Regions from separate parts of the Cohnella yongneupensis genome, predicted to be linked through region 1. Evidence: predicted binding sites of a transcription regulator. Region 1 holds the regulator's gene; each other region holds the start of a gene.
The links. The regulator LexA, encoded in region 1, represses DNA repair genes until DNA is damaged. The targets are predictions, from matches to a motif close to CGAACATATGTTCG.
Positions count from the first base shown of each region.

Region 2: a site for LexA is predicted at 1,205-1,218, ahead of uvrB (excinuclease ABC subunit UvrB). Genes of this name have one in related genera too.
Region 3: a site for LexA is predicted at 1,603-1,616, ahead of ACFPQ4_RS04480 (YhjD family protein). Genes of this name have one in related genera too.

Region 1 covers NZ_JBHSNC010000056.1:246,654-249,936, forward strand. The annotation lists gene glnA (type I glutamate--ammonia ligase) at 1-229, shown strand, start outside; gene ACFPQ4_RS20905 (NADPH-dependent FMN reductase) at 388-930, opposite strand; gene lexA (transcriptional repressor LexA) at 1,094-1,714, opposite strand; gene yneA (cell division suppressor protein YneA) at 1,876-2,289, shown strand; gene ACFPQ4_RS20920 (DUF896 domain-containing protein) at 2,513-2,698, shown strand; gene ACFPQ4_RS20925 (hypothetical protein) at 2,745-3,266, shown strand; gene ACFPQ4_RS20930 (HAD family hydrolase) at 3,280-3,283, shown strand, end outside.
Region 2 covers NZ_JBHSNC010000017.1:21,030-24,312, reverse strand. The annotation lists gene ACFPQ4_RS05470 (SPFH domain-containing protein) at 1-1,081, opposite strand, end outside; gene uvrB (excinuclease ABC subunit UvrB) at 1,267-3,267, shown strand.
Region 3 covers NZ_JBHSNC010000012.1:26,485-29,767, forward strand. The annotation lists gene pyrH (UMP kinase) at 90-833, shown strand; gene ACFPQ4_RS04475 (SOS response-associated peptidase) at 830-1,510, opposite strand; gene ACFPQ4_RS04480 (YhjD family protein) at 1,657-2,028, shown strand; gene ACFPQ4_RS04485 (DNA polymerase IV) at 2,038-3,283, shown strand, end outside.

The DNA.
Region 1 (3,283 bases):
TCGCAACATCTACGTGATGAGCGAAGAAGAGCGCATCGACGCCGGCATTCCTAGCTTGCCGATCAACTTGAAGGAAGCGCTCAACGAGATGCTTCGCGACGACGTCGTCTGCGAGACGCTCGGCGATCACGCGCTTAGCCACTTCTACGAGCTCAAGGAAATCGAGTGGGACATGTACCGCACGCAAGTCCACCAATGGGAACGCGATCAATATTTGACGATGTTCTAAATCTAGATCGTATTGCTGACCGGCACCGCGATGTCTTCGGACCTTCGCGGGCCGGTTTTTTAGTTGGTGTTCGGGAAACCAAAAACAGGATGGAACAGCGATCCGATCGCTGACCCATCCTGTTTGGTTTTCTTCACGGACATTAGCTATGCGCGGGACTAAGACCTGAGTGTCTTTAACGCGCCGCTCCAAGCGACCACCTGGTCAAGCATACCGTTCAAGTTAGTCAGGTGTAGCTCGGCTGGTTTGAACACGCTGCCGTTCTCGAAATCCGTGAACAACGATAACGCTACATGGACGCGCACGTCCGCTATCGATACTTCCCCTAATATGCCCCGAAGATGCTCGGCAGCGCGGGCGCCACCTACGGAGCCATAGCTGACGATTCCCGCGGCTTTGTTGTTCCACGCTTCGCGCGCGAAATCGATCGCGTTCTTCAACGCTCCCGTGATACTGTGGTTATATTCCGCGACGACGAATACGAAGCCGTCCAAGCTTGCCAGCTTCGTATTCCATGCGGTAGCTTGTTCCGTGGCATCCGCTTCGCCAAGCAGAGGAAGCTTGTATTCAGCGATATCTACGATCTCGTAATTGGCGTCGTTGCGTCCATCGGCAATTTTCTTTACCCACTCGCCGACCTGAGGGCTGACGCGGCCTTGCCGCGTGCTTCCAAGAATGATTCCGATTTTTAACGTTGGCATATAATTCTCCTGTCGAGTGTATTTGTCGTATGTTCAGACAACTCCTATAATGTCCATGAACCGACGTTTTATGCTCGAATGCCATTTTGTCGCACAAAAAAAGAGGTTCCCCAGCCCCGGTGTACGTGGGCAATGGAGAAACCTCTAATTAGTTAAAGCATGTTTACATAAAGGAGCGAATCAGGCCGATGACTTTACCTAGGATGCTGACGTTCGGGTAACGAAGAGGCGACATGCTGGCATTCTCGGGTTGGAGACGGATATGGTCGCGTTCCTTGTAAAACGTCTTGACCGTAGCTTCATTGTCTTCCGTCATCGCGACGACGATATCGCCGTTCGTTGCGTTCGGTTGCTGGCGGACGATAACGTAGTCGCCGTCGTGGATACCGGCTTCGATCATGCTATCGCCTTGTACGGAAAGCATGAATACCGGTTGATCGCCGACCATCGTCGTCGGCAGCGGGAAGTATTCTTCGATGTTCTCCGTAGCGGTAATCGGCACGCCGGCCGTTACTTTCCCGACTAGCGGGATTTGGCGAACGGATGAGGCTAGTCCGTACATGGATTCGTCATCGCCTAGAATCTCGATCGCGCGAGGCTTCGTCGGGTCGCGGCGGATTAAGCCTTTCTTTTCTAGGCGATCCAGGTGACCGTGGACCGTGGAGCTGGAAGCGAGGCCTACAGCTTCGCCGATTTCGCGAACGGACGGGGGATAACCCTTTTCCCTAACTTCAGTCTTAATGAATTCTAAAATGGCATTTTGGCGATTGGACATCTTGGACACGCCAAGCCCTCCCTATGTATCAGTTCATGATGACAAATTATAACACAGAACTCGAGTTCGCACAAACATTCGTTCCGCCGAACAAATGTTCCAAAATTTGTTGACACGATCATGTGTTCGTGTTAATCTGATACCAGAACAAATGTTTGGGGTGAGCGTAAATGGTACATACATGGGTATCCGGATCTTCTGCTCCTGCTTCTACTATTCATAAGATGGTGGCTCCTTTGAAGCCTAGATACGCTGTTAGAACGGCTTCAGCAACGACGCGTTCGCATCGCGGTCTAGGCGTTGCACGCTCCTTGTTTATCGTGATCGCCTTTGTTATCCTGTTCAGCGGCTTTGCGTTCGCACATACGTTCGCATCGAGCGAAGCGGGCACTCCGGCATCTGCGAACGAGATTGTTATCTCCGTTGATAGCGGCGACACCCTGTGGGAATTAGCGGGTACTTATAAGAAGGACAATATGGATACACGCGAAGCCGTTCACGTGCTTATGAAGCGTAATGGACTTGCGTCCTCTTCTTTGCACACCGGACAGACGCTCGTATTGCCGGCAAAGATGCTTCCTTAACAGCATGAGAACAAAATCCGAACACATATTTATAGTTAGTAACTAGATGAACTAAGTCACCTCACAAGTAGCTAGCTTGTATGACTTTACATAAGAACACGTCATGAGAACGCATGTTCTACAGACCGGGAAACCGGTCTGTTTTTGCGTCCGCCGTTTTCTTGACAAGGCAACTGCGTTAATGTCAAAGTAGAGTAGGTATATTGAAGGGAGTGACATCGACATGGAGAAGCATATCCAACGTATTAATGAATTAGCGCGCAAAAGCAAAGCCGAAGGCTTAACGGAAGCGGAAGTCGTCGAGCGCGATCGGCTGCGGAAGGAATACTTGATCAATTTCAAGAAAAACTTCAAGCAACAGCTGGATCAAATCGAAGTCACGGATGAGAAACCAACGATTATTCACTAAATAGATCGATGGCAAACCGCAGCAGTTATTGACGAGGAGGAGCTTTATGTCCCGTTCATGGGAACGCATGGTTCAGAAAAACGCAAAGCAAGTTAACAAACGCCGTAAAAAAAACGGCAAAAAATCGATCAGCGAATCATCGTCACCGCAAGTCGACAAGTTCAAAGGCCGCAATTACGTCGTGCCGATCCTGCTTGTCATGTTGATCGCGCTCTACGTTACGTTAGCTAAACCTTGGTCGGAAGATTTCTTGACCGATCCGACTTTGTTCTGGGTGACGATCGGGTGTTATATGCTGCTCGCGCTGTTCTATTTTATGCGCCGTCCTTATTTGTCCGTTACGCGCGACATGCTGGAGACGCGTAAGTTTACCGGTTACAAGCAATTACGTCCAACGGACGTCCGCAAAATATCGATTCAACCGGGCTATGTCGTCATCGAGACGATCAAAGGCGGTAACTGGGTATTTTCTAAGCTGATGAACCGTTTCCCGATCGAACGGATGACCGAGAGACTAAAAATATACGCAGACCTGCACCATGTGGAGTGGGAACAGAAGACGAAGTGAGGAGAACTTGGGGATGT
Region 2 (3,283 bases), on a different contig from region 1:
CGGTGGCCGACAGTTCGTGTCCGCATTGGGTACAGAAGCGTTTCTGCGCTCGCGGCGAGCCGCATTCCACGCAGAATTTCTCGGACGGCTGGAGGAGATGGCCGCATTGCGCGTTCGAGCAAGCTATGCCCGCATCGCCTGAAGAGGGAACGACAGCCGGTTGCGTTTGCTGTTGCTGCTGCGCTTGTTGCTGCATCGCATTCGCATTCGCGTTCGCGGCGGCGTTCGGCTGGAACATCTGTCCCATCATCTGCCCCATCGCCATGCCCGCGCCCATGCCCGCGCCTAGCCCGGCGCCGCCGCTGCCTTCGTTGTTCGCCGCGTCGCGAATCGCTTCGGCCGTCTGGAATTTCATATAGTTGTCCATATTGCCGAGCACGTTCATCGACGAACGGCGGTCGATCATCTTCTCTACGTCTTCCGGCAACGAGATGTTTTCGATTGTCAGGCTGGTCAGCTTCAAGCCGATCGCTTCGAACTTAGGCTGCAGCCGTTCCGTAGATTGCACGCCTAATTCGTCGTAGGAGCTGGACAGATCAGCGATCGGGATTTTGGACTCGCCGAGCAAGTCGCTGAGGCTGGATACGATTATCGTTTTCAGGAAGCCGGTAATGCTATCGGTCGTGAATTCTTTTTTGGTGCCGAAAATTTCTTTGAGGAAAATAGCCGGGTCTCCGACCTTGACCGAGTAATTGCCGAAGCCGCGGATTCTGACCATGCCGAAGTCCGCGTCCCGCATAATGACCGGGTTCGTCGTGCCCCACTTCAGATCGGTGAAATTCGTCATGTTGACGAAGAAGACGTCCGCCTTGAACGGGGAATTGAAGCTGTACTTCCATGACTTGAGCGCGGTAAGCACCGGCATGTTCTGCGTGCTGAGCGTGTAAGTGCCGGGACCGAACACGTCGGCGAGCTGGCCTTCGTTCACGAAGATCGCCGCCTGCGATTCCCGGACGACCAGCTTGGCGCCCATTTTGATCGCGTTGTCGTAAGCCTCGAAGCGATGCACGAGCACGCCTTTGTCGTCCAACCATTCGATGACTTCGATAAACTGGCCTTTAATGAAATCCATGATTCCCATTGCGTGACTCTCCTTTGTGGGTGGTCTGCCTCATCTATTTATCAGTCTAAGCGATTCTGCGTATAATACAAGGATTTCCAGAGCCATTTTGACGCGGGAGCTGGAAAAAGTTATAATGAAATGAGAACACACATTCGCAACTTTTTGTCGATATAGCGCATTAGATTCGAGGGAGGACGCAGGAGATGGCGGATACGGAAATCGATAATCGCCCCTTTAAGCTCGTGTCGGAATACTCGCCGCAAGGGGATCAGCCGGGCGCGATTCGAGAGCTGACCGAGGGCGTTACGGCAGGGGCGAGACACCAGACGCTGCTGGGCGCGACCGGTACGGGGAAGACGTTCACGATCGCGCAGACGATCGCCAAGGTAAACAAGCCGACGCTTGTCATCGCGCATAACAAGACGCTCGCGGCGCAGCTGTGCAGCGAGTTCAAAGAGTTTTTCCCCGAGAACGCGGTGGAATACTTCGTCAGCTATTACGATTACTATCAACCGGAAGCCTATATTCCGTCGACCGATACTTATATCGAGAAGGACTCCAGCATTAACGACGAGATCGATAAGCTCCGTCACTCCTCGACCTCCTCGCTGTTCGAGCGGCGCGACGTTATTATCGTGGCCAGCGTCTCTTGCATCTACGGTCTCGGTTCGCCCGAGGAGTATCGCGATTTGCGGCTCAGCTTGCGCGTCGGAATGGAGCGCTCGCGCAACGCGATCCTGCATAAGCTGGTCGACATCCAGTACCAGCGCAACGATATTAACTTCACGCGCGGGACGTTCCGGGTACGTGGCGACGTCATCGAGATTTTCCCGGTGTCGCGGAGCGACCAGGCGATCCGGGTCGAGATGTTCGGCGACGAGATCGAACGGATTACCGAGATCGACGTGCTAACGGGCGAGATTACCGGTTCACGGGATCATGTCGTCATCTTCCCGGGCTCTCACTTCGTGACCGGCGAAGAGAAGATGAAGCGCGCGCTCGTCAACATCGAGCAAGAGCTGGAGGAACGGCTAGTCGAGCTTCGCGAGGAAGGCAAGCTGCTGGAAGCGCAGCGTTTGGAGCAGCGCACCCGCTATGACCTCGAGATGATGGCGGAGATGGGCTTCTGCTCGGGCATCGAGAACTACTCGGGTCCGATGACGTTCCGCGAGAGGGGCGCGACGCCGTATACGTTAATGGACTTCTTCCCGGACGATTACCTTATCGTCATCGACGAGTCTCACGTGACACTGCCACAAGTGCGCGCTATGTACAACGGTGACCAAGCCCGCAAGACGGTGCTCGTCGATCACGGCTTCCGGCTGCCGTCCGCGAAGGACAACAGGCCGCTGAAGTTCGAGGAGTTCGAGGAGAAGGCGAAACAGCTGATCTACGTATCCGCGACGCCGGGGCCCTACGAGATGGAGCATTGCCCGACGATGGTGCAACAGATTATCCGGCCGACGGGACTCATCGATCCGCTCATCGAGGTCCGTCCGACGAAGGGGCAAATCGACGATTTGCTCGGCGAGATTCGCATCCGGGTCGCCCAGGACGAGCGCGTGCTCGTGACGACGCTGACGAAGAAGATGTCGGAGGATTTGACGGACTATTTGAAGGAAGTCGGCATTAAAGTCAGATACTTGCACTCGGACATCAAGACGTTGGAGCGGATGGCCATTTTGCGGGATTTACGGCTAGGCACGTTCGACGTTCTCATCGGCATTAACCTGCTGCGGGAAGGCCTAGATTTGCCGGAAGTTACGCTCGTTGCCATTCTGGACGCGGACAAAGAAGGGTTCCTCCGTTCCGAACGTTCGCTCATCCAGACGATCGGCCGGGCGGCGCGGAACTCCGAGGGGCGCGTTATTATGTACGGGGATAAAATTACGGATTCGATGGAGCGGGCGATCGGGGAGACGGAACGCCGCCGGACGATCCAACTGGCCTATAACGAGAAACACGGCATTACACCGCAGACGATTCGCAAAAAAGTGCGGGACGTCATCGAAGCGACGAAGGTCGCGGAGGCGAAGAGCTCTTATTTGACGGGCAAAGACGATCTTGGCAAGCTATCCAAGAAAGATCGACTGTCCGTTATCGAGCGGTTGGAAGCCGAAATGAAGGAAGCGGCGAAGAGCTTGCAGTTCGAAAGAGCAGCAGAGCTTCGTGATGCGCTACTGGAATTGAAGGCCGGATTATAACTTTATCGCGAGTCGA
Region 3 (3,283 bases), on a different contig from region 1:
CCTTCGGACCCACTCTCAAACCCGCGATGCCGTCCGAATAGTATATTCATCGTCCCTTTACATAGAGTAGATCATCGGAGGTGCGGGAGATGCTCAAGTATAAGCGCGTGTTGATTAAATTAAGCGGCGGGGCGATCGCGGGCAGCGGTCAATTCGGCTTCGATCCGGCGAGATTGGAGCATATCGCGAGCGAAATTTTGTCCGTCGTCGAGCTGGGCGTCGAAGTGTCCCTGGTCATCGGGGGAGGCAATATTTTTCGCGGGAGCATGGCGTCCTCATGGGGCATCGAACGCGCGGAAGCCGACAACATCGGAACGCTCGCGACGGTCATCAACAGCCTGATGCTCCGCGGCGTTCTGAAGGCGAAGACGGACAAGGAAGTGCGCGTCATGACCGCGTTGCCGGTAAGCGCCGTCGCCGAGCCATACATACGTTTAAGAGCGGTTCACCATCTGGAAAAAGGCTACATCGTCATTTTCGCTGGCGGCAACGGACAGCCTTTCGTCACGACCGACTATCCTTCCGTGCAACGGGCGATCGAGGTCAGATGCTCCGCGATACTCGTGGCCAAGCAAGGGGTGGAAGGCGTGCTGAGCGCCGATCCGAAGCTGGACCCGGACGCCCGCAAGTTCAAGTCGATGCATTATAACGACGTGCTTCAGCGCAACCTAACGGTTATGGACCAATCGGCGTTCATACTGGCTCGGGATTACGGCTTGCCGATCCACGTGTTCAACTTCGACAAGCCGGGCGTCATGAAGGCGATCTGCGAAGGCAGTCACGACGGAACGATCATTAGCGGTGACTCCGTCCTGGCCGTGGATGACCATTAGAACAGCACCGCCTGCTCCTCGATGCATTCGGGGGTATCGTTCCTCACGTTGCCGACGATCGCGGACACCGGATAAGCCCGCATCGCGCCGGCATCGTAAGGCTGCAGCAGGCTTGTCAGCTCCGCCGTGTTCGCGTTGCCGCGGTCGAGCCAGAACGCTTCGTCCTCCGGTCGCAAAATAACGGGCATCCGATCGTGGATGTCCGCCATAAGCTCGTTCGGCGTCGTCGTGATGATCGTGCACGTGCTTATTTTGCGGCCGTCCGGCCCTGTCCATGTATCGTACAAAGCGGCCATCGAGAAGATGCCGCCGTCTTTCATCGTAATCCGCATCGGTTGCTTCTGGCCCCCGGTTTGCTTCCACTCGTAGAAGCCGTCGGCGGGCACTAGCGCTCTTTTGCGCTGGATCAAAGTCTTGAAAGAAGGCTTCTCGAGCACCGTCTCCGCGCGCGCGTTAATCATCTTCGAGCCGATCTTATCGTCCGAAGCCCACGAAGGGACAAGCCCCCAGCGAAGCTCCCCGAGGCGATTCTTTTCCCCGTCGTTCACGACCGCCAGCACCTGCTGCATCGGAGCGACGTTGTAGCGGGGCGTATGGTACCGATTGGTCGGCAAATCGCTAAGATACCTCAGCATCAATTCCTCGATGGATACCACGATCGTATAACGTCCGCACATGGAAACTCCTCCTCTTCTTTCTCAGTATAAGCCTGTCCAGCCAAAAAATAAATGTGGATAAAAGAACACCCGTTCGCATATAATGATTAACACGAACACTCGTTCGGTGTTTTTTTGGGCGCATCGGACGGCAAGGGAGAGGATCGATGAAACCGCCTGTGCTAAGCAAGGAAGAGCTGCGCTTGGTGAAGGAAGCGATTGTTATTCCCGTCATGCTGGATTATCTCCAAAGCGATATCGATACGGCCCGCAAGGCCGGCTTCAAGCTGGACTTGATACTCGTGCGGGGGCTGCAGAAGGTGCTGGACGATCTGATCAACGAGCATTACGTCGTGCGAAGGGCGCTGAAGGAGCGCGGGATCAAGGTGCTGCCGGAGAAGCGGACGCGGTCGGGCGTGGAGGTCGCGTATTTGTGCCGAGGTTACGAGCATCAGTTGACGTTGCTATGGGGAACGCTTCGGACGGAGGCGCTAAGGAAGGCGAGCGAATATACCGGAGTTAAGCTAACGGACGGGTGATGGACGAAAATGGGGAAAAACGCGGAGCGAATCATTATGCTGGCGGACTGCCAAAGCTTCTACGCCTCGGTGGAGAAGGCGGCTAATCCGCAATACGCGAACAAGCCGGTCGTCGTGGCGGGGGATCCCGAGCGGCGGAGCGGCATTATTTTGGCGGCATGCCCGATGGCTAAGGAATACGGGGTGACGACGGCCGAGACGGTGCGCGAGGCGGTAGCCAAGTGCCCGGACCTCGTCATCATCCGGCCGCGGATGCAGCTGTATATCGATATTTCGATGCAGATTACGGATATATACCGCGCGTATAGCGATCTGGTGGAGCCGTATTCGATCGATGAACAGTTCATCGACGTGACGGGTAGCCAGCGCTTGTTCGGCACGCCGCTCGAGATCGCGCAGGCGATCCAGGATCAGGTGCGAAGCGAGACGGGCATCTATACGCGGCTTGGCATCAGCTATTCCAAGGTGACGGCGAAGATGGCGTGTGACCTATGGGCGAAAAAGAACGAGAGCGGGCTGTTCGTGCTCAATGAGGCGGATTTGCCGGAGCTTTTGTGGAAGCAGCCGATCAACAAAATGTTCATGGTCGGCAGCCGGATGACCGCGCATTTTAACGCGATGGGTATGCCGACGATCGGGGATTTGGCTCAGACGCCGCTGGCTACGTTGAAGCAGATGATGCGCAAGAAGTTCAAGAAAAACTGTGACATCGACGCGGAGCTGTATTGGCGGCTAGCCAACGGCAAGGACGACAGTCCGGTCAGCCCTTATACGCACAAGACGCCGCCCAAGAGCGTCGGCCATCAGATGACGCTGCCGCGGGATTATCGGACGATGGAGGACTTGAAGGTCGTGCTGCTCGAGCTGACCGAGCTCGTATGCCGGCGGTGCCGGGGGCTCGGGTTCATGGGGTTCGTCGTCTCGGTCGGGTGCCAGGGCGCCGACTTCGACCGGCCGACGGGTTTTTACCGGCAGATGAAGATGCCGGAGCCGACGAACGTGACGAATCAAGTGTACAAAGCGGCGGTGCAGCTGTTCGAGCAACACTGGGGAAGGGAGCCGGTGCGCAAAGTAGCGGTCGGCCTCAGCCAGCTGTCCGGCGAGGAGGAATACCAGCTGTCTCTGTTCGACGAGCGTGACCGGTTCCGCATGCTGGAGCGGGCGACGGACGCGCTGAAGGAGAAGTACGGCAGCACTGCGATCATGAGAGCCGTGTCGATGACGGATGCAGGGCAAGCCAAGGACAGAGCCGGCA